2 linked regions of the Methylomagnum ishizawai genome follow. The protein of the gene in region 2 interacts with the protein of the main gene of each other region in a pairwise test. Links are inferred from orthologs where the notes say so. Each region holds a gene or a part of one and is shown on either strand. Other genes may lie near its edges. The genes, in order: accC and ribD.

The links.
Region 1: the proteins of ribD (region 2) and accC interact in binary tests that used the Escherichia coli proteins (3 or more experiments, as listed by UniProt). The link is inferred for Methylomagnum ishizawai from one-to-one orthologs.

Annotation. Positions count from the first base shown.
Region 1 is NZ_AP019783.1:1,060,202-1,071,382, reverse strand. What follows is about bases 5,842-8,661. They hold accC (acetyl-CoA carboxylase biotin carboxylase subunit), read right to left. Parts: upstream 8,015-8,661; coding sequence 6,668-8,014; downstream 5,842-6,667. Other genes in these bases: aroQ (type II 3-dehydroquinate dehydratase), read right to left, coding at 8,519-8,661; accB (acetyl-CoA carboxylase biotin carboxyl carrier protein), read right to left, coding at 8,041-8,514; prmA (50S ribosomal protein L11 methyltransferase), read right to left, coding at 5,842-6,668. Also shown: K5658_RS23905 (hypothetical protein), read left to right, coding at 1-88; K5658_RS04965 (hypothetical protein), read left to right, coding at 281-430; K5658_RS04960 (cupredoxin domain-containing protein), read left to right, coding at 439-960; K5658_RS04955 (b(o/a)3-type cytochrome-c oxidase subunit 1), read left to right, coding at 965-2,587; K5658_RS04950 (c-type cytochrome), read left to right, coding at 2,587-3,231; K5658_RS04945 (tetratricopeptide repeat protein), read left to right, coding at 3,285-3,806; K5658_RS04940 (hypothetical protein), read right to left, coding at 3,813-4,217; K5658_RS04935 (MBL fold metallo-hydrolase), read left to right, coding at 4,363-5,004; K5658_RS04930 (zinc-ribbon and DUF3426 domain-containing protein), read right to left, coding at 5,017-5,790; more of prmA, read right to left, coding at 5,790-5,841; more of aroQ, read right to left, coding at 8,662-8,965; K5658_RS04905 (TlpA family protein disulfide reductase), read right to left, coding at 9,106-9,618; protein-disulfide reductase DsbD, read right to left, coding at 9,618-11,181. UniProt on the Escherichia coli protein: This protein is a component of the acetyl coenzyme A carboxylase complex; first, biotin carboxylase catalyzes the carboxylation of the carrier protein and then the transcarboxylase transfers the carboxyl group to form malonyl-CoA.
Region 2 is NZ_AP019783.1:1,234,983-1,246,307, forward strand. What follows is about bases 3,598-6,561. They hold ribD (bifunctional diaminohydroxyphosphoribosylaminopyrimidine deaminase/5-amino-6-(5-phosphoribosylamino)uracil reductase RibD), read right to left. Parts: upstream 5,654-6,561; coding sequence 4,541-5,653; downstream 3,598-4,540. Other genes in these bases: K5658_RS05735 (glycosyltransferase family 4 protein), read left to right, coding at 3,598-3,834; K5658_RS05740 (tetratricopeptide repeat protein), read right to left, coding at 3,860-4,501; nrdR (transcriptional regulator NrdR), read right to left, coding at 5,662-6,159; glyA (serine hydroxymethyltransferase), read right to left, coding at 6,223-6,561. In the rest of the region: K5658_RS05725 (hypothetical protein), read right to left, coding at 1-1,018; K5658_RS05730 (hypothetical protein), read right to left, coding at 1,042-1,449; more of K5658_RS05735, read left to right, coding at 2,161-3,597; more of glyA, read right to left, coding at 6,562-7,479; K5658_RS05760 (PI-PLC domain-containing protein), read right to left, coding at 7,675-8,847; K5658_RS05765 (hypothetical protein), read right to left, coding at 8,862-9,980; K5658_RS05770 (HzsA-related protein), read right to left, coding at 10,142-11,325. UniProt on the Escherichia coli protein: Converts 2,5-diamino-6-(ribosylamino)-4(3h)-pyrimidinone 5'-phosphate into 5-amino-6-(ribosylamino)-2,4(1h,3h)-pyrimidinedione 5'-phosphate.

The sequences.
Region 1 (11,181 bases), 180 kb from region 2 along the record:
CCGCGCCCGCCGCCGGGGTCCGATCCGGCAGGCCCGTTCCTGGAGCGTGGAGCCGTTCATGCCGCCGTTCCCGAGCTTGGCCCCATAAAACACGGGGCGGGCACCTTGCCCGCCCCAGCCGCCCCAACTTCCGAGACACCGCCATCCCGGCCCTGTCCCTCCGCATACCCAATCCACCGGACCCGCAACGCGATGGTAACCCGCCCGCGCTTGCTTTTGACTGCGGCAAATCGCACACTGCCCATGCGTTATCAACCACACTTTGCATGAGGGGATAAGCATGTCCGACGAGCAAGACCCGACCGGGGAAACCCCGGAATCCGCGCCGACCGGCACCTGGGCGCTGTTGTGCCTGGTCGCCGCCGCCATGGTGGCCGCTTGGTTGTTCCTGTACTTCGGGGTGTTCCTGCCCCGCGGTCCCATCCATTAGGGGGAACCATGGCCTTCCATATCCATCCACTCGAACGCAAATGGCTGTACGCCGCTTCCGCCGCCATCGCCATCTTCCTGGCTTCCATCCTGCTCACCGCCCTGTTCGGCGGCATCCATCCCCCCGGCCATATGGAAATCATCGATTCGGCCCGGCTGCACCTCGACGGCGAATTCATGGAGGACAAACTGGGCGTCAGGACCGAACCCGACGGCTCGGTGCGCGTCACCCTGGTCGCCGCCCGCTATGGCTTCTTCCCGCGGGAAATCCAAGTCCCCGCCGGCACGCCGATCACCTTCCGCATCGCCAGCGCCGACGTACTGCACGGGATGCACGCGCCCATGACCAACCTCAGCACCATGGTCGTCCCCGGCTATGTGTCCACCGTGACCACGGCCTTCCCCAAGCCGGGCGAATATCCCATGCTCTGCAACGAGTTCTGCGGGATGGGCCACGACCATATGTGGAGCAAAATGACGGTGGTGTCGAAGGAAAGCTGGACCCTCGCCCATCCATCCGCCGGGAGATAAATCCATGATCGACAAACCGACCAGATTCCTCGCCCTGTGCCATTTCTGGGTGGCGTTCGGGGCGTTCGCCCTGGCCTGCGTGCTGGGCCTTTACCAAGTGCTGGAACGCAGCGGCCTGGTCCCGGCCATCCAGTCGCCCGGCGTCTATTTCGCCTCGGTCAGCACCCATGGCGTGTTGATGGCCTTCGTGCTGACCACGTTCTTCATCATGGGCTTCGGCTATGTGGTGGCGGTGTCCAGCCTGAAAACGCCCTTGTGGAATCCCAAGCTGGCCTGGGCCGGGTTCGGGATTGCCGCGTTCGGCGTGGCGCTGGCCGCCCTGCCCTTGCTGACCGGCAACGCTTCGGTGTTGTACACCTTCTATCCGCCCTTGCAGGCCAGCGTGCTGTTCTATCTGGGCGCGACCTTGCTGGTGGTGGGGTCCTGGCTGTGGTGCGTGGTGATGATCGTCATGCACAGCCAATGGAAAGCCGCCCACCCGGATGAAACCGTGCCCCTGCCCATGTTCGCCACCACGGCCAACGCCATCCTCTGGCTATGGACCAGCGCGGGCGTGGCGCTGGAAGTATTGTTCCAGTTGATCCCCTGGACCTTGGGTTGGGTGGAGACGGTGGATGTGGGGCTGGCCCGCACCCTGTTTTCCTGGACCTTGCATCCCATCGTGTATTTCTGGCTGATCCCGGCCTATATCGCCCTCTATACCTTCGTGCCCAAGGCGGCGGGCGGGGAGTTGTTCAGCCACGACCTGGGCCGCGCCGCCTTCCTGATGCTGGTGGTGTTCGGCCTGCCCATCGGCTTCCACCATCTGTACATGGACCCGGAGCAAGGCTCGGGCTTCAAGCTCATGCACGGGGTCGGCACCTTCCTGGTGGCCCTGCCCACCTTGCTGACCGGCTTCACCGTGATCGCCTCCATGGAAATCGCCGGGCGCAGGCGTGGCGGTAGCGGACTGTTCGGCTGGATCGGCGCCCTGCCGTGGCGGGAGCCCCTGGTGCTGGCGGCGATCCTGGCCTTTTTGATGTTGATCGCGGGCGGCTTCGGCGGCATCGTCAACGCCAGCTACGCCATGAACGCCATGGTCCACAACACCGCCTGGGTGTCGGGCCATTTCCATCTGATCTTCGCCGGCACCACGGTCATCCTGTACATGGCGGTCGGCTATTACATCTGGCCGCGGCTGACCGGCAAGCCCCTGTGTTCCGCCAGCCTGCCGGTGATCCAGCTCTGGTCCTGGTTCCTGGGAATGGTATTGATGACCACGCCCTGGCATATCCTGGGGCTGCTCGGCCAGCCGCGGCGCATTTCCAGCGTGGCCTATAACAGCCTCCTGACCCTGGCCTGGGACCCCTACGAACTGGCGATGATCGTCGGCGGCTTGGTCTTGACCGGCTCGGCCCTGCTGTTCGCCTATATCCTGTGGCAATCCCAGGCCCGCCCGGCGGCGGAACAAGCCTTCGAGGTCGAATACGCCGGCTACCAGCCCGCCGACGGCCCGGTCCATCCTTTGCTGAACGGCTTCAAGGTGTGGAACGTGGCGATCCTGGGGCTGATGGTGCTGAACTTCGGCTATCCGATCCTGCAATTCTTCCTGGCCAAAACCTTCGGTTCGATCCCATGGGGGTACTGATGAAACCGCACCATCTCTTCGCCGCCTGCGCGGTTTTCAGCGGCCTCGCCTGGGCCGGACCCTCCTCCCAGGTCGCCTGGACGCTCGATACCCTGCGCCAGGTGGAACGCGCCGACCCCAACAAGGGCAAGCAGCTCGCCGCCACCTGCGAGGGCTGCCACGCGCCCACGCCGGGCAACGCCGCCAACCCGTCCTTGCGGGGGCAACTCGCCACCTATCTCTACAAGCAAATCCGCGACTACCAGGACGGCAGCCGCCAAAACCCGGTCATGGCGGGCATGGTGGCGGGATTGTCGGCGCAGGACGCGGCGGATATCGCGGCCTATTACAGCCGCGAACCGGCCCCCGAATGGCGGAAGCAAATGCTGATCCCGGACAACATCGAGCAATTGGTCGGGCGCGGCGACGGCAAGCGCATCCTGCCGCCCTGCCAAGCCTGCCACGAAGCGGACGGGCGCGGCCAGAAGATCGATATTCCGGCCTTGGCGGCGCAGCGGGCGGCCTATCTGGAACAAACACTGCTCGCCTATAAGTCCGGCGAGCGCCATAACGACCTCTACAGCCGGATGCGCTCGCTCACCCAACAACTCAGCGACGAGGAAATCAAGCAACTGGCGCGTTATTACGCCGGTGCCAGCGAATAAAACCCACCGGCCAGGGAAGGCCGCACCCACCCACCAACCCCCCACCCGCAACCATGCCGATCCGCCGCGCCACCCCGCTCCTCCTCCTGTTGCCCGTGCTGGCCCAGGCCGACGAAGAGCAAATCTTCGCCTGGACCCGGTCGCAAGGCGAATGCGACCAAGCACTCGACCAAGCCCGCTACCCGGACGCGGAAGCGGCCTGTCAACAAGCGATGCGCCTAGGGGAAAAGTTGGAACCGGGCTTGTTCTTCGACACCAGCCTGAACGGGCTGACCCTGGCCTATCTGCGGCAACAGCGCTACGCCGAGGCGGAAACCGCGATCAAGCGCCTGTTGGAAACCCGCACCGCCATGTTCGGGGCGGAACATCCCTTGACCGCCAGCGCCATGAACCTGTTGGCGGCGGTTTACCGCAAGACCGGCAAGGAAGCCGAGGCGAAGCAGTTGGACGCGCAGTTCCGCCGCGTCGAGGACGCTTGCGGCGAGGCGCTGGACGAAACGGCGCGGGAACGGATCGCCCAGGGAGCCAGCCTCAACCCTTGCGATCCCTGGCCGGTGCCGGACTTCCTGCGCTAAGACGGCTCAGTGCAGGGCGCGCGGCGGCTGTGGCGGCTTGTACACGCAGGAAAACCGCGCCATCACCACCCCCTGCGCGTCCTCGTGCAACAGGGACAGGATGCCCATATCGATATCCCGGAAATACATGAGGTTGGCGGGCTTGCCATCGATAAGGCAGGCACCGTGCAGGAAATGGTACTCGGCGATTTCGGTCATCATCAGCCGGACCTCGCCGGGCCTCCGCTTGAGCAGGGCGTTGCCGAGTTCCACCACGATGGGCCGCATGAATTCGCCATCGACCGGCTCGCCCATCCGCATGAACTCCGGCTGCCCGGCGAAATGGCCCAGGAAATAATCGCAAGGCTCCTTGAAGTCCTTGGACTTGATGAGCTTGTCCTTGAGGATCAAGAGTTCTTTCAGGTCTACCATGGCACCCTCCCGCATGAATGGCCCGGCGGTGGGCGGGGGTTTTCCCCAGCCGCGCCGTGGAAATAAGCCCCATTCTACGCACACCCTCCGCAAGACCAAACCGGCCCCGATCCGCTACCATTCCCCCTTTTGCCGAGCCGCCACCATGAAAGCCCTCATCGTCCCCGTCACCGCGTTCCAGCAAAACTGCACCCTGCTCTGGTGCGAGCGCACGCTGCAAGGCGTGGTGATCGATCCGGGCGGGGATTTGGACCTGATTTTGGAGGAAGCCCACGCGGCGGGCGTGAAGCTGGTGAAAATCCTGCTGACCCACGCCCATATCGACCACGCCGGCGGCACGGCGGAACTGGCCGAGCGCCTGGGCCTCCCGGTCGAAGGCCCGCAACGGCTGGACGATTTCTGGATCAAGTTGCTGCCCCAGCAAAGCCAGATGTTCGGCTTTCCCAAGGTCAAGGGCTTCGTGCCCGACCGCTGGCTGGACCAGGGCGACACGGTGGAATTCGGCGGGGAAACCCTGGAGGTGCTGCATTGTCCGGGGCACACGCCGGGGCATGTGGTGTTCTTCCACCGGGGCGAACGGCTGGCGGTGGTGGGGGATGTGCTGTTCCAGGGTTCGATAGGCCGCACCGATTTCCCGCAGGGCGACCACGCCACCTTGTTGAAATCCATCCGCGAGCGGCTGTTTCCCTTGGGCGGGGACGTGGTGTTCATTCCCGGCCACGGTCCCGTATCCACCTTCGGCGAGGAGATGCGCCACAATCCCTATGTGGGCGTGGATATAGAGTGACCGGGCGCGGAATTACCGGAATTCGATGGTGAAGCCGCCCACCTCCCGGCTGGGCTTGGCGAGGGTCAGGCGGATTTCGTAGGACTTGCCGACCGGCATCTCCGCGCCTTCCTGCCAGTCCGGGAGGTAATCCATCGGCGCGAACACCCGCTCGGCCAGCGGATGCCCGTCCAGCGCGTTCAGCACCAGCCGGACATCGGGGAAATCCTGCGGCAAGGTCGCTTGGTTGGCGAACACCATGTGGAAATCGAGGATTTCCTTGCTGTCCCGGTTGGCGCTCAAAGCGCGGTCCAGGGTGGCGATATGGGCGGTGTCCTTGAACGGCGCGAGTTCGCAGCCGAAAGTCGCGCACAGGCTATCCAGCACGGGCCGGGCATAGCTGTTCTGGGCCAGACGCTTGCCCTCGAAGCCAAACACCTGCACGCCCAACAGCGCCAATAGGCCCAAGGCGGCGGCTCCCCAGCGCAGCGGTTCGGGCAGTTCGGGGAAACCGGTGGATTTGGGGCGGGGCTTACGCCCGATGCGGTCAGTGGTGGCGGGCATGTCGATTTTCCCAAAGGCCTGGGCCTCGTCCAGTTCTTCCAAACGCCCGTGCCCGAAGCGGGGCGGCGCGGCGGTCGGGTTCCGGTCCGGTCCCGCGAGTTGGTTCCGCGCCGACGCACGGGGCCAGGCGTTGAAGGCGGTATGGCAATGCTTGCAGAGGATTTCCCCTTGGCTGGCGCGTAATTCCTGGGTTCCGATGCGGTACTCGGTTTGGCAGGCCGGGCACCGGAACCGCTTCGTCATCACCCGGCCCGCTTGACGCCGGACAGCAAGGCCCAATCCTCCCGCACCAGCGTCGGCGCGAATTCGACCCGGTCGGCGTAGGCGGCGCGTACCGTGTCGGCCTGGGTGGCGAGGATGCCCGACAAGGCCAGGCCGCCGCCGGGCCGCAAAGGCGCCAGGATGGCGTCGGCCAATTCGACCAGGGGACCGGCCAGGATATTCGCCAGCACGATATCGGCTTCCAGCGCGGGCAGCGCCTTGGGCAGATAGAGTTCCAGCCCGGCTTCCACGCTATTTTTGCGGGCATTGTCGGCGCTGGCGGTGAGGGCTTGGGGATCGATATCGACGCCATGGGCCAGGACCGCGCCCAGTTTCAAGGCGGCGATGGCGAGTATCCCGGAGCCGCAACCGTAATCCAGCACGGTCTTTCCGGCCACCTCCTGGCCGTCCAGCCATTCCAGGCACAGCGCGGTGGTGGGATGGGTGCCGGTGCCGAAGGCGAGGCCGGGGTCGAGCCAGACATTGACCGCCTCGGGCGCGGGCGGCTCGTAGCTGGTGGGACAAATCCACAGCCGCTTACCAAAGGACATGGGCTTGAAATGCTCCAACCACGCCCGCTCCCACACCTGGTCTTCCAGGACGGAGGCTTTCCACTCGCGCAACGCGCCGCCGAAGCGGGCTTCCACGGCGGCGCGGACCGCCGCTTCGTCCGCGCCCTCCTCGAACAAGGCCACCACCTGGGTACGATTCCACAGCGGCGTCTCGCCCGGCTTCGGCTCGAACAAGGGCTGGTCGCCCGCGTCCTCGAAACCGACCGACACCGCCCCGAGGTCCATGAACAGGTCCGACAGCGGCTCGGCCCCGGCTTCGTCGACGACGACGGCGAATTGCTGCCACATCAGTGCTTCAGCCCCAGTTTCTGCTCCAGGTAATGGATGTTCTGCCCACCCGCCTCGAACGCCGCGTCGTTGATGATATCCAGCAGCAAGGGGATATTGCAGCGGATGCCGCCGATGACCATCTCGGCCAGCGCGGTCCGCATCCTCGCGATGGCGCTGGCGCGGTCCTCGCCGTGGGCGATGAGCTTGCCGATCATCGAATCGTAATATGGCGGCACCTTGTAGCCATTGTAGATATGGGTTTCGACCCGGATGCCGGGGCCGCCGGGCATGTGGAATTGCTCGATCAAGCCGGGGCTGGGCATGAAGCTCTTGGGGTCCTCGGCGTTGAGGCGGCATTCGATGGCATGGCCGCGCAGGACCACATCCTCCTGGCGGATGGAAAGCTTTTCGCCCGCCGCGATCCGCAATTGCTCCTTCACGATATCGAAGCCCGTGACCATCTCGGTGACGGGATGCTCGACCTGGACGCGGGTGTTCATCTCGATGAAATAGAACTCGCCATCCTGATAGAGGAACTCGAAAGTCCCCGCGCCGAGATAACCGATTTCCTGGCAGGCCTTGACGCAGCGCATTCCCATCGCTTGGCGCTTGGACTCGTCGATGCCGGGCGCGGGCGCTTCCTCGATCACCTTTTGATGGCGGCGCTGGGTGGAGCAATCGCGCTCGCCCAGATGCACCACGTTGCCATGGCTGTCGGCGATGACCTGGAATTCGATATGGCGCGGGTTCTCCAGGAACTTCTCCATGTAGACCATATCGTTGCCGAAGGCGGCGGCGGCTTCGCCACGGGTCAGGTTGATGGCGCTGTGGAGGTTGGCCTCGCTATGCACCACCCGCATCCCGCGGCCACCGCCACCGCCCGCCGCCTTGATGATGACCGGGAGGCCGATGCGGCGGGCGATCTTGATATTGGTCTCGTGGTCGTCGCCCAGGGGACCGTCGGAACCGGGGATGCAGGGGATGCCGGCCTTCTTCATGGCGGCGATGGCGGCGACCTTGTCGCCCATCATACGGATGGTGTCGGGCCGGGGACCGATGAAGATGAAGCCGCTCTGGATCACCTTCTCGGCGAAATCGGCGTTTTCCGACAGGAAGCCGTAGCCGGGATGGATGGCGACCGAATCCGTCACCTCGGCGGCGCTGATGATGGCGGGCACGTTGAGATAGCTTTCCTTCGAGGACGCGGGGCCGATGCACACCGATTCGTCGGCCAGGCGCACATGCTTGAGGTCGCGGTCGGCCTCGGAATGCACGGCCACGGCCTTGATGCCGAGTTCGCGGCAAGCCCTGAGGATGCGTAGGGCGATCTCGCCCCGGTTGGCGATGAGGATTTTACCGAGCATGGAGATAACCTTGGGGTGGGGGCGGCTTATTCGATGACGAACAGCGGCTGGTTATATTCCACGGGCTGGGCGTTCTCCACCATGACCTTGGCCACGGTGCCGGACTTGTCGGCCTCGATCTGGTTGAGGATTTTCATCGCCTCGATGATGCACAGGGTTTCCCCGGCCTCGACCCGCTGGCCGACCTCGACGAAAGCCTTGGCCCCTGGAGCCGACGAACGATAGAAGGTGCCGACCATGGGCGAGCGGACGACGTGCCCGGTGATGCGGTCGCCCTCGCCCGCCGCCGGGGCTTCCGGGGTGGCGGCCGGCGCTGGCGATGGCTGATAGGCGATGGGCTGCATCCCCGGCTGCATCATCGGGATGTATTGCGGCCCGGCGACCGCTTGGGAGCCTTGCCGACTGATACGGACCGATTCCTCTCCCTCGCGGATTTCGATTTCCGCAATATCGGACTCGCCGATCATTTCGATCAGCTTTTTTATTTTTCTAATATCCATGGTGTTATCGACCTTGCTCTAGGGTTTGAAAGGCGGCCTCGAGGGCCAAGCCATAACCGGAAGCGCCCAGCCCACAAATCACGCCCTGGGCGATATCGGACAGATAGGAATGATGGCGGAACGGCTCACGCGCATGGATGTTGGAGAGGTGGACCTCGATGAACGGGATGCGGGTGGCCTGGAAGGCATCGCGCAGGGCGATGCTGGTATGGGTATAGGCGGCGGGATTGACGAGGATGAAATCCACCTTTTCATGGTAGGCGCGGTGGATGCGTTCGATCAATTCATGCTCGGCGTTGCTCTGGAAGGCGTCCAGTTGGTGGCCGCGGGTTTCCGCCATCCTGGCGAGCCGATCCACGATGTCCTGCAAGGTTTGCCGACCATAGACCTCGGGTTCGCGGACCCCCAGCATGTTCAGGTTCGGGCCGTTCAGGACCAAGATGCTCGCCACGGGAAAACCTCCGGTTAAAGGCATTGTAAGGGAAAAAGCGCGGGTATTTTGCCGAAACCGGCAAATCTTGTCCATGAAGCCGGATTTTCCGCGATGATCGCGGCAGTTGGTGCAAATAACCCAGGATTTCGGCGCGGAACTCAGGGCCGGGTTTCCAGCCAGGGCCGGACGAGATCGATGACTTGCTGGCGCTCGAAGCCGCCGGTATGGATGGCGACCGGCGTCCCCGCGCGGTCGAACACCACCGAGAACGGCAACACCGACAGGTGGTTGCCGAGTTGGTCGGCCCAATGCGGCACGCGCTCGTCGCCGAGCAGGATGGGATAATCGACGGGGTTGTCCTTGAGGAAATTACGGACCTCTTCCGGGTCGTCGATGGCGGCCCCGACGAATTGCAAGCCTTGCGGGCCGAGTTCCTGCTGCAAGCGCGAGAACTCCGGCATTTCCTCCCGGCATGGCGGGCACCAAGTGGCCCAGAAGTTGAGGACCACCACCTTGCCGCGCCATTCGGCCAAGGCGTGCGGCGTGCCCGCGAGATCGTGCAGCGGCGGTTCGAGGATGGGTTCCGTGGGGGACGCCAGCCAGTGTTGGGTGGCGATACCGGCCAGCAAGGCGGCGACCGCGATCAATGGATACAACACTTTGCCGGTCATCAGCGCACCACCTTCCGCACATGCTCCACGAAGTTCTCGGCGTCCATATAGCCCACCACCCGGAACGCCTTGCGCTCCTCCTGATCCGGCCCGAAGAACAAGGTGGCCGGCGGTCCCACCAAGCCGAAGCGCTTGAGCAGGGCCGTGTCGTCCTCGGTGTTGTCGGTGACATCGGCTTGCAATAGGACCACATCGGCCAACGCGGCCCGCACCTTGGCATCGGTGAAGGTATAGCGCTCCATCTCCTTGCAGGACACGCACCAATCGGCGTAATAATCCAGCATCGCCCAACGCCCGGCGGCCTGGGCCTTCTGGATTTCGCGGTCGAGTTCGGCCACCGATTTGACCCGCCGGAATTCCAGGGATTGCGGGGCCGCCGTCCCGGTACCGCCCGCCGCGACCGCCTGCAAACCGCGCAAGGGTTGCAAGGGATCGCCCGTGTTGGCGGCCACGCCGATCAAGAGCAGGACGCCATAGGCCAGCATCACGATCCCGACGCCCTTCCACAGCCTGCGCCAACCCGAAGCGGGCTGCGGCAGCGTATCCAGCGCCCCCAGATACATCGCCGGGATAATCAGCAGCAAAGCCCACAGGAACATCGAAGCCGCGGACGGCAGGATACGCGCCAACAACCACACGGCGATACCCAGCAAACCCACACCGAACACGGCTTTCACCGAATTCATCCAGATACCGGCCTTGGGCAGCAGCTTCCCGGCGGAAGCCCCGATGGCCAGCAGCGGCAACCCCATCCCCAGCCCCAGCGCGAACAAGGCGCAAAAACCCAGCACCCAATCGCCGGACTGGCCGATATAGATCAAGGCGCCGGCCAGCGGGGCCGCGACACACGGCCCGACGATCAAGGCCGAGAGCGCCCCCATCACCGCCGCGCCCGCCAGCGTGCCGCCATGCTGGCGGTTGCTCCAACCGACCACACGGTCCTGGATGAAACCGGGCATTTGCAGGGTGAACAAGCCGAACATCGACAAGGCCAGCACCACGAACACCGCGCTGAAGGCGATGATGACCCTGGGCTCCTGGAACAAGGCTTGCAGATTGCCGCCGAACAGCCCCGCCAACACCCCGAACACCGCATAGGCCAAGGCCGAAGCCAGCACGTAGCTCAGCGACAGGAAGAAAGCGCGGCGGGTGGTCAGATGATGGCCATGGCCGACCACGATGCCGGACAGGATGGGAATCATCGGGAACACGCAAGGCGTGAAAGCCAGCAGCAAGCCCATCCCCAAGAAGCTCGCCACCGTCAGCCACAGCGAATCGTTTTGCAACGAAGAGAAAATCTGGCACTGCTCGGACTGCGGCGCGTCCTCGACGAAACCCGCGGCGGATTTCATCTCGCATTCGCCGGCGGGGGCGGCTCCGGGCGCGGGCGTGGTTTCCGCGCCGGCCTGAACCGTACCGGCGGCGGGCAATGGCAACTCGACCGTCTGGTTCATCGGCGGATAGCACACGCCGCGGTCGGCGCACCCCTGGAACCCGGCCTTCAAGGCCAGTTTGAGCGGTTGGGCCGCGCCGCGCACCAGCGGCAGCGCGAAAGCCACCGTT
Region 2 (11,325 bases):
TCATCGGCGCGGCGTCGGCGGCGTCGATGGGCTTGGATTTCGCCGCTTTGCGGGGGGCCGGTTTCTTGGGCGGGCGGCCCATGTTGCGGGGGCTGTCGATGGGGCCGGCCGCGATATCGTCGGGGGAGGCGCCCTCCGGGTTGGTGTCCTCGGTGTCCTCGGGGGCGTCGGTCCGGGGGGAGGGCGGTGGCGCGGCTTTGACCTCCGCGCGCTGGGGCGGCGGCGCTTGGTAGCGTAGGAATTCCGAGGCCAGCAATTGTTCCAGCGCGTCGTAGAAGTTCATGTAGAACTTGGGGGTCGCCAGCCCGGTGTCGGCCCATTCCTCGGTTTTCTGGAACGGCAGGGGCATGGGGAGGTTGATGCCGGCCCCGCCGATCTGCACCCAGACCATCTGCTTTTCCACGACATTGAAGGTCGCCGCCATCACCAGCTCGGTGGTGTTTTCCGCGCGCGGGCTGAAGTTGATCGACACCTTCATATACATCACCTCGTCCTCGTCCTTGGTGGGTTGCATCCCGTTGGCGGTGATGATCCCGGAATCGAGCTCGGAATGTTCGATCTGGAAGTTCGAGTTGAGCAGCAGCCGTTTGAGGGCGTCGTAGACCACCGGCTTCTCGAACGGCAGCAGCAGCCGCCGGTAGCACAGGGTGGAGGGGGTGGAGGAGGCGCCCTTGGTTTCCTGGTCGGGGAACTGGCATTCCGACAGCAGGGGCCGTTGGAGCTTGCCCTGGGCGTCGAATTGCAGGAGCAGCCGGTAGGCGTGGATGGCGTTGGTGCGGGGGTTGGTTTCGCGCTCGTTGAGTTCCCAGACCCCCCGCTGTCCATCCTGGCTGGTGAACATCAGCGCGGGTTTATGCCCGGAGAGTTTCTTTTCCGCTTCTTGCAGGTTCATTCCCGGCGCGATGGACGCGGCCACCGTGCTGAGCGGCGGGAGGGTCGGGCCTTTATTGGGTTGGGCTTGGCGGGTGCAGGCGGGGAGCATCGGCAATACCGCCAGGATCAGGCAAAGGCGCTTCATGGGGCTGCTTTCCTTGGGTCGGCCTAGTCGGCGGAGCGGCGGGGTTTGGAGGCGTCGATGGGGGCCTCGGCGAGGGGCTTGGACTTGCCTTTCATATAGTCCCGGACATAGCCCATGATGAGGTCCGCCGCTTCTTCCTTTTGGCTGGCCACGGCGATGGGGATGTAGACATCGTCGCCTATCGCCTGGCAGTTCACCGAGACGGTGCTGCGCTCGCCGTAGCCGAACACGGTCCCGTTGCCGTGGTCTTCGATTTCGAGGTGCAGCTTTTCCAGGATTTCGGTGGCCTTGAGCTGGCAGTCGGTGGTGCTGGAGGCTTGCTTGTGTACGGTGGCCGTCATGAGGGCGGGCGGTCCGGCCACGGCCTGGGTTTGGAGGAGCGCCGAACTCAGCCCGATCAGGAGGAGGGGGAAACGGGTGGCTGGTTTCATAACTGGATACCCTGGTGAATTCTCTGTGTTATTCGGGGTTATCGCCTGGGCCTGCCCGCGCTCGATACCCTGCGGCACGGACGGGGGCGCGTCCTGGCGGTGCCGGGGTGGATTCGGGGGGGGGCGGGTGCCGCGGATGCGGACGGGGCGGCGAAACCGATATGATTATCCGTGCTTATTATTCTCGGGTTGGGTCGTGTTGACCTGCTTACGATACCATCGTGACGGGTCTCCTGCGGGGTGGTTGGGGCGGGATGTGGAGTATTGTATCCAGGTGTACCGGGGCTTTTAGCCGCAGCGCCCGGACCTGGGGCCACGAACCCGATGTGTGCCGATGATTTATTTTTGAATCAAGGGCTTGGCATCGGTCGGATACGGTAATCCACCTTTTTGGGGCGGCTTAAAATACCATTTTTTGAATGAGTATACACGCCCATGGGCGGGCGGATGGCACAGGTGGGGAAAGGGGGCTGTGGCGGGGATGGGCTATGTCTCCATGGGGGAGGGCGTATGGAATTCCGCCTGGCGCAAATCCCCCCGCGCGGCGTTGTAGAATGCACCGCCAACGCGGCCACGGGGTTGCGCGGCGTATCGACGGATGCGCGGCACCGGGACATGGACGGGAAACCCCCGTTCCCGCCCCCGCCGGTTTCTCCCGAGCGCCCCGCCCCGTCCGTCCCCGAGACCACCGCCGGAAAATGCCACACCCCTATGAGCAGCGCCGAATCCACCCCACGCCGGGCCAATGTCGCCATCGTCTTCGAACCGGATGCCTATAACATCAAGGGCGGCAAGCTTATGGGGCGGCAAGCCGCCGGCCATGGCTTCCTCCGCGCCGCCGTGGCGGGCCGCCTGCCCAACGAAGCGCTCTGGGTCTATGCCAGGGACCGCAAGCTGGCGGATATTTTCGCCTCCAGGGTCGCGGAGATCGATCCCAACACGCCCACCGGCTGGGCACCCGCCGACCGCCCGGACCTCCTGGGCCAACTCGGCACCGTCTACCGTCCCGATCCCGATATCTCCCAACTCGCCAACCTGCGCCTGCGGGTGGACCCCCGCGCTTGGTCGGCGGTCGGGGTGACGCATACCACGGCCTCGCACGGGGCGATGAATTCGATCACCGGGCTGTTGGCCGGGCCGGTGATGCCCTGGGACGCCTTGATCTGCACTTCGCAATCGGTGGGCGCCACCGTGCGGACCTTGCTGGAGGCCCAGGCGGACTATCTGCGGTGGCGGTTGGGGGCGCAGCGCTTCACCCTGCCACAATTGCCGGTGATCCCGCTCGGGGTGCATTGCAACGACTTCGCCCAAACCCCGGAAGCCCGCCAGGCCGCCCGCGCCGCCTTGGGCATCGCCGAGGACGAGGTGGTGGCGCTGTTCTTGGGGCGGCTCAGCTTCCACGCCAAAACCCATCCCCACGCCATGTACCGGGGCATGGAAACCGCCGCCCGGCAAAGCGGCCGCAAAGCCGTGCTATTGCATTGCGGTTGGTTTTCCAATCCCAATATCGAGGAAGTCTTCAAGGGCGCGGCGGCGGAATTCGCGCCCACGGTGCGCCCGCTGTGGACCGATGGCCGCGACGCCACGGCCCGCCAGCAAGCCTGGGCGGCGGCGGATTTGTTCCTATCGCTGGTGGACAATATCCAGGAGACCTTCGGTCTGACGCCGGTCGAGGCGATGGCGGCGGGTTTGCCGGCGGTGGTCACGGATTGGGATGGCTATAGGGAAACGGTGCGCGACGGGGTCGATGGTTTCCGTATCGCGACCTGGATGCCGCCCGCGCCCTTGGGCGAGCCGTATGCCTTGCGCCACGAGGCGGGGGTGTACGATTACGATTTCTACCTGGGGGCGGTCTGCCAGCACGTCGCGGTCGATCACCGGCAATTGGCCGAGCGCCTGACCGCGTTGCTGGCGGACCCCGGTTTGCGCCATCGCCTGGGCGGGGCGGGACGCCTGCGGGCCCGCACCGAATTCGATTGGTCGGTGGTCTATGCCCGCTACCGTGCGCTATGGGACCATCTGGCCGATATCCGCGCCCATGGCCCGGAATTCCCGGCCTATCCCCTGTCCGGCGGCGTGCCGCAACGCATGGACCCCTGCCGGGCTTTCGCCAGCTATCCCAGCCATATATTGACACCGCACACCGTGGTGTCGCGCCTGCCCGCCGCCGCCGACTGGCCGGTTTTGCGCCGACATCCCTTGTTCGTCTATGCCGAAGCCTTCCTGCCCAGCCCGGAACTGGCCGAAACCCTGCTCGCCCCGCTCGCCGAAGGTGCGCCGCTGACCGTGGAGCGGCTGGCCCAGCGGGCCGGTATCCCGACCGATGCCGCCTTGGCCGCTTGTGCCCATCTGGCCAAGGCCGGTTGCGTGGCGCTGCGGGTATAGCGTCCGCCCGCCGGAGGGTGGCCGCCTATTTGCTCATCCGCTGGGCGCAGAACGCCTGATGCTCGGCGATGGCCTGGGTCTGGTCGTGTTTCTTGCCGAATTTCCGCTGGGCGATATCCAAGGCCCGCGCATACAGCGGCAGGGCGATATCGTGCTGGCCCTTGGCATGGTAGGCACCGGCCAGGTTGTCCAGGCTCATCGCGACATTGGGATGGTCCTTGCCGAGGCTGGATTCGGTGATCTCGAACGCCCGTTTGTATAAGGGCAGGGAGTTGTCGTGGCGGCCCTGCGAGCGGTAGACATCGGCCACGTTGTTGAGGCAATCCACGATGTTCATATGGTCCTGGCCGTATTTGCGTTCCTGGATCGCCAGCGCCCTTTGGTAATAATCCATGGCCTTGTCGTGCTGCTTCTTGGCGGCGTGGATATCACCGATGCTGTTCAGGGTATCGACCAGCTTGAAATGGGATTTGCCGAATCTCTTTTCGAGGCGGGCCAGGGTTTTCAGGTGCAGGGGCAGGGCTTGGTCGAACCGGCCCTGTTTGTGGAGGAAGGAGGCCAACAGCCGGGAGACGTGGAAGACCAGGGGTTTGTAGAACAGCATCAATCCGATGGGCACCACCAGCAACAGGACGGCGCTCAACAACAGCAGGGTGATATTACTCATGGGGTAGGCCTATGGGTATTTTGGGGGGATGGGGTGGCATCACGCTTTGAGGAAGGTCAGCCGGATATCCTGCCCGACCTGCCGGGTATCGGCCAGCCGCAATTCATGACGGTCGGCCATGCGGGATAGCCCCGGCAGATGGAACAGGCCGCGGGCTTGGTCGCCCAGGACCACCGGGGCCAGATAGACGATCCACTCGTCCACCAGTCCGGCCCGCAACAGGGCGCCGTTCAGGGTGGGGCCGGACTCGACCAAGACCTCGTTGCAACCGGCCCGGCCCAGCCATTCGACCACCGCCGTTAAGTCTATCCGGTCTTCCGCGTCCGTGGGCAGGACGGCCATCTCCAGCGTGGCGGGGATATCCTGCCGCGCCGCGCGGCCCGCCGCCGTGGTCAGGACCACGGTGCGGACCCGGCCATCGGCGAGCCGGGCCGTGGAAGGCAGGCGCAGGCGGGAATCCAGCACGATGCGGATGGGCTGGACGATTGCGCCCGCATCTTCGCCGAGCCGGGCCGTGAGTTCGGGGTCGTCGGCCAGGGCGGTGCCGATGCCGGTGACGATGGCCGAACTCCGCGCCCGCAGCCGATGCACATCGCGGCGGGCATCGGCTCCGGTGATCCACCGGCTTTCGCCCGAGGCCATCGCGGTGCGGCCATCCAGGCTCATCGCCAGCTTGCTGCGGAGCCAAGGGCGTCCGGTGGCCATGCGCTGGCAGAAACCCCGGTTCAGGTTCAAGGCGTCGCCCGCCAACAGGCCGCAATGGGTGTCGATGCCCGCCGCGGCCAAGCGGGCCATGCCCGCGCCCGCCACCTTGGGATTGGGGTCTTCCAGCGCGGCCACCACCCGCGTTACCCCGGCGGCGATCAGGGCTTCGGTGCAGGGGGGCGTCCTGCCGTGGTGGCAACAGGGTTCCAGGCTGACATAGGCGGTCGCGCCCCGCGCTTCGGTCCCGGCCACGGCCACGGCTTCGATTTCGGCGTGCGGACCCCCGGCCTTGCGGTGCCAGCCTTCGCCGACGATGCGGCCCGCCTTCACCAGGACGCAGCCCACCCTGGGGTTGGGATCGGTGGTATAGAGGCCGCGTTCGGCGAGGCGGAGGGCGCGGGCCATGTAGTCCGCGTCGGCGCGGGAGCAAGGGATGTGGGCATTCATCGGGGGTTTCAGGAAGCGGCGGGGGGATCGGAGGGATGGGCCGCGCCGCCGTCTTGGGGGTTTTCCAACTGGTCGATGACTTCGCGGAAGGCGTTCACGTCCTGGAAGCTACGGTAGACCGAGGCGAAGCGCACATAGGCCACATGGTCGAGTTCGCCCAGTTCGCGCATCACGTTTTCGCCGATCAGCCGGGAGGGGATTTCGCGCTCGCCGCGGGCCAGCAGTTGCTTCTTGATGCGGTTGATGGCGGCTTCGATGCGGTCGCTGCCGACGGGGCGTTTCTCCAAGGCCCGGAGCATCCCGGCGCGGAGCTTTTCTTCCCGGAACGGCTCGCGGCTACCATTGCTCTTGACGATGCGCGGCAGGTTGAGTTCGGCGGCTTCGTAGGTGGTGAAGCGCTCCTTGCATTCGACGCATTCGCGCCGCCGGCGGACTTGGTCGCCTTCCTGGGACAGCCGGGAGTCGATGACGCGGGTATCGTGGGCTCCGCAAAAGGGACAGCGCATATCGGGTTGGCCTCGCGCACGGGGCCGGGGGCGGCGCGGGCCGCCCGCCGGATGCCCGCCTGGTTAATCGGCATAGACCGGATAGCGGCGGCAAATCTCGCTGACGTTGTCCCGGACCCTGGCGATGACCGCCTCGTTCTCCAGGTCGTCCAGCACATCGCACATCCAATCGGCCAGGGTTTCGCAATCCTGCACGTTGAAGCCGCGGGTGGTCACCGCCGGGGTGCCGACCCGGATGCCGCTGGTGACGAAGGGCGATTGCGGATCGTTGGGCACGGCGTTCTTGTTGACCGTGATATGGGCGCGGCCCAGGGCGGCGTCGGCGGCCTTGCCGGTGATGCCCTTGGCGATCAGGTCCACCAGCATCAGGTGGTTGTCGGTGCCGCCGGAGACGATTTGGAGGCCCCGGTCCACGAAGCGCTGGGCCATGGCCTTGGCGTTGTCCACCACGCGCTGTTGGTATTCCTTGAACTCGGGTTGCAGGGCTTCCTTCAGCGCCACGGCCTTGGCGGCGATGACGTGCATCAAGGGACCGCCCTGGATGCCGGGGAACACCAGCGAATTCAGCTTCTTCTCGATCTCCTCGTTGGCCTTGGCCAGGATCAGGCCGCCGCGCGGGCCGCGCAGGGTCTTGTGGGTGGTGGTGGTGGTGACATCGGCGATCTGCACCGGGCTGGGGTAATGGCCGGTGGCGACCAGGCCCGCGACATGGGCCATGTCCACCAGGAGGAAAGCGCCCACCGAATCGGCGATCTCGCGGAAGCGCTGCCAATCGACCACGCGGCTATAGGCGGAGAAACCGGCCACGATCATCTTGGGCTGATGCTCCTGGGCGAGGGCCGCGACTTGCTCGTAATCGATATAGCCGGTGCTGGTGTCGAGGCCGTATTGGAAGGCGTTGTAGATTTTGCCGGAGAAATTGACCTTGGCCCCGTGGGTCAGGTGGCCGCCGTGGGCGAGGCTCATGCCCAGCACGGTGTCGCCGGGGTTGAGCAGGGCCATGTAGACGGCGGCGTTGGCCTGGGAACCGGAATGCGGCTGGACGTTGGCGAAGTCGGCCCCGAACAATTGCTTGGCGCGGTCGATGGCGAGGCTTTCGACCACATCGACGTATTCGCAGCCGCCGTAATAGCGCTTGGCGGGATAGCCTTCGGCGTATTTGTTGGTCAGCACCGTACCCTGGGCCTGGAGGACGCGGGGGCTGGCGTAGTTTTCAGAGGCGATGAGTTCGATGTGGTGTTCCTGGCGGTCCACTTCGTTCTGGATGGCCGACCACAGTTCGTCGTCGAAACCGGCGATTTCCATACCTTTGCTAAACATGATTTCTGACCTTCGCGGGGGTGGAGAAGAAGGGGCGGGACCGGCATCGGGTGTGCGTGGGCGGGCCGCGTGAGGGGGTGTTTATAGCAGAAATGGCGGGGCGTGGCACGGGGCCGGGGCGGTGCCGGAGTGTTCGCGGGCGGGGGCGTTGGGGAATCCGGGCGGCGGGCGGGATGCCCGGATTCTGGGGGGATGTCACCAAGTCATCGGCCAGATCGGGCCTACGTTGAGCCTTGCGGCGAAGGCCACGGGTATGGGCACTCCGTTGAGCGGTGAGGCCGGATTGCTGTATGAGTGCGAGGTGTAGTGATCGACATACAGAATGTTGATTTTGGGATCGTTGGCCGGATCGTAATTCCAAGCCGCCCATTGGTCCACGCCAGAACAGGGATGGTGACTGCCAGCGCTATCAATCACACGGGTGCCGACCGAGAATATTCCGGGTAGGGCTGGGTTGGAGGTATTGGCTGCCGCGGGAATTGGATCGCCATACGGTTGTGGCGTGAGTGTCCAAGAAAACAAATGGAGGGTGCTGGCTACCCCACCCGCAGCGTTCGGGGGCCAATTTCCGGCCGCTGCGGCCCAGGCTTTTGTGCTGTAGGGATAATTGGCCCGGTTCAATAGTTTGTCGATCTGGTTTGCGCGTAGTATGTTCAAGCTGCCGGTAGCCGAGTATTGGTCGAAGAGGAATATCGGATTGGCGGCAGGGGCATACTTGGGTGAAATCACAAAGAAACCCGGCGGAAGCGCGTTGACATTGGCAGTAACATAGCCTTCCAGGTTTTGGTCGAGTGCGCCATCGTACAAAATGGCGACCCGGGATGATTGGGGGGTGGCTCCCATCACGCCAGGTGGCCCCCCGCCGACTGCGGGATTTGAAAGTAATTGCCAGTACGGGGCATCGAATAGGTTGATTTGGGCTTGGGTATAAGGGACGAGATGGTTGCCTAAGGCAAGGGTGATCGTATTGATTAACGCTTGGTGGTCGGCATTGCTGAAGTTTAATTTGAGATTGAAGTGCGAAAAATTGAGGATGACAAGCTCCCGGTCTCCAGGTGCCAGATTAGCCATGAAATTGGTGATTTGGGCGAGTATTCCATTGGGGCCGTCGATTTGACCGCCGGTATAGAAGGGGCCATGGAACGTCCAAAACGATCTGCCGGTGACATAGTTGGCTTGATAGGGGCGCAGGTCGAAATAGCGGATTCCGCCCGCGAGTTGCTGCCCTATGGTCTGGGTTTGGGTGCGTGATTGGAAGTTGCCATAGAGATGATCTACATAACATCCAGCATCGTGCGTGCCGGGAATGGTGATTTGGTGCAAGGGCCGGGCGTTGAATCCGACCGCATTGTTGTATAGGTCCGTCATCCACGGCATGGCTGCTACCCCCTCGCTTCGGTAATGATCAGGACCAACTGCGGTTTGCCCGCGCCGGTCGTCTGGGTCGATTCATACACGGTGTATTTGGTGCTACCGCCGAAGGTGCCGAGCAATTGGTTGTTGAGCAACGACAGGGCATCTTTCTGGTTGTAGCTGAAGGTGATCGGCGTGCCGCCGCCCTCGACCGTCATCTCGATCTGGACCACCGCCGAGGCCGCCGTGCTGGCGATATCGGCCCGGCCCGTCACCACGCCGAAAGCATCGATATTGACGCCTGGGAAGGTTTTATCGGGCCGGTGGGTGGTCGAGGCCCAGTCGCCTGGATTGGCGATGCCCGCCTTCACCCGGATGGGATAGGGATTGTTGTTGGCGATCATCGTATAAGTCTCCACGGGCGCGGGGGGTGGCGTGGGTGTGGGCGTCGGCGCTGGGGTTGGCGCTGGGGTTGGCGCGGGCGTGGGGGTTGGGGTTGGTGTCGGAGTGGGCAGATTATCGATGGCGATTTGGAATGGCACCGCCGAATGGGCGCTGTTCTCGCCGAGGGTTTTGGCCAAAACATCGATTTGGGTGTTGAACTGCCCCGGTTGCCTGCCCTTGTAATAGTTCTGCACCACATAGCCTTGCCAGCCATCCGGCGGGGCCGGGACCGGGCCGAGCGAATTCTTGGCTTCCGGGACGCGCTGGGTCGCGACGCTTTGCAGGATGCCTTCGCGGGGGACGAGCTTCTGTATATTGGCCTGGATGTCCCGCGCCAAGGCCGTCAATCCCGAAGCCGGGCATTCCACGTACAGCACCGGGACCGGGTTGTAGTTGGCGTCCTGCGGTTGCTTGAGCGTGGCATGTAGCACGCCGTAGGTCTGGGCGGTGTTGGGGTCGGCGAGATCGATGCCGGTAAGGGCCAGGAATAGGGAATAGGCAGCGGCGTCCAAGGGCGAGACCGTGGTGGGCAGGCCGGCGATGGGGGCCGATTGTCCCGCCCAATCGGGGATCACACCGTCCACGGGTCGTCCGTTGACCTGTTTCTGGATCAATTGCCGACGGGTCATCAAGAGCAAGGGGCCGGAGTCGCCCCCCGCATAGCACAGGACGTAGAGGCTACCGTTCGAGGGTTGTTTGGCCATGGGTCGCTCCCGGTCGTCGATGCTTGGCTGGATGCCTCACTTCGATGGATAAGACGGCTGACGGTCCGGGATGTGAAATCTCGATGTGGTTGCCACGGGTTTGGGGCCGGTCGGGATCGACGGGGGGCGGAGGGTTTGAATCCGCCCCCCGCCGTCACAGATCACAGGCTCCCGATGCTCTTCAAATAAGCCAGCAACTCCCGCAACGCCTCCGGCTTGTTGGTCGGCGTGGGCTGGCCGAGTTGGTCGGCGCTATTGACGCCATGGCAGGCCGGGCAGGTGCGGATTTCGCCCGGTTGCAGCGATAGCCAATTGCGCTCCCGCACCACGAAGTTGCCGTCCTTGTCGGTCAATTGCCACGTCAGCGCCCGGCGGGTGGGCAGGAGCATCGCCACCGAGCCATCGCTGGCGATCTTCACGCTGCCTTGGGGCGCGTCCGCGGCTTGCGGCGGATTGGCCTTGACGCTGTGCAGGGGTTGGGCCAGCACCCGCCGACCGGGGCGCGGCCCGTCCGAACCTTTCAAGCCACGGATCTGGTCGGCCTGGAATGCCTGGAAATGCGCGACCTCGTAGACCTTGCCGACCGGAGTCACGGTCTGGACGCCACCATCGGCCACCTTCAGGTTGAAGGGCTGTTGCTTGTCGCTATGGTCGCGGCGGGTGACGTTGCGCATCACGGCCAAGGCCAGTCCCTTGCTTTTGAGGTATTGCCGCAGGGCCGCCTCGTCCACGCCCGCTTCCTGCAAGACCTGGGCTTCCGGCGCTTCCAGGTTCGACGGTGGCTGGGCGGGCTTGGTCCGGGCCTTGATTTCCACCGGCTGCAATTCCCATAGCTCGCCCGAGTAATGGATCAGGGAATCCGGGTTGTAGTAGCTCACGTCCTTGCTGATGCCATCGGTGAGGGTCGGTCCCGCCGCCCAGGTGCCGCCCGGCTGTTGTTGCACGAGGCGGATGCGGAAGGCGTAGCGCGATTTGGGATGGAAGCCATCCGCCGCCTGGGTGCCTTCGTCGCGGTCGGCCCGGGTTTCGAAGGTGTGGGTGGCCAGCAGCTTGCCGTCGGAGAGGATGGCCGGGTCGCGGTAATGGCCGCTATTTTCGGGCGTCGGCTGCTCGCCGTCCCCGGTGAACGAAGCGGTGCTTTTGTCGGTGAGATAGGCGGTCCGCATCTGGTCGGCGTTGTAGAGCGGGTTGACGTGGCTCAGGCGCACGATCTGGCCGGCGGCGTGGGTGCCGAACTCGGGGGCGTCGATGCCGATGAAATCGTCCGGCTGGGTCGGGTCTTGGGCGATCTGGAGGAAATTTTCGATCTTGTTGGGGTTGGCGGGATTGGTCTGGTCGGTCAGGG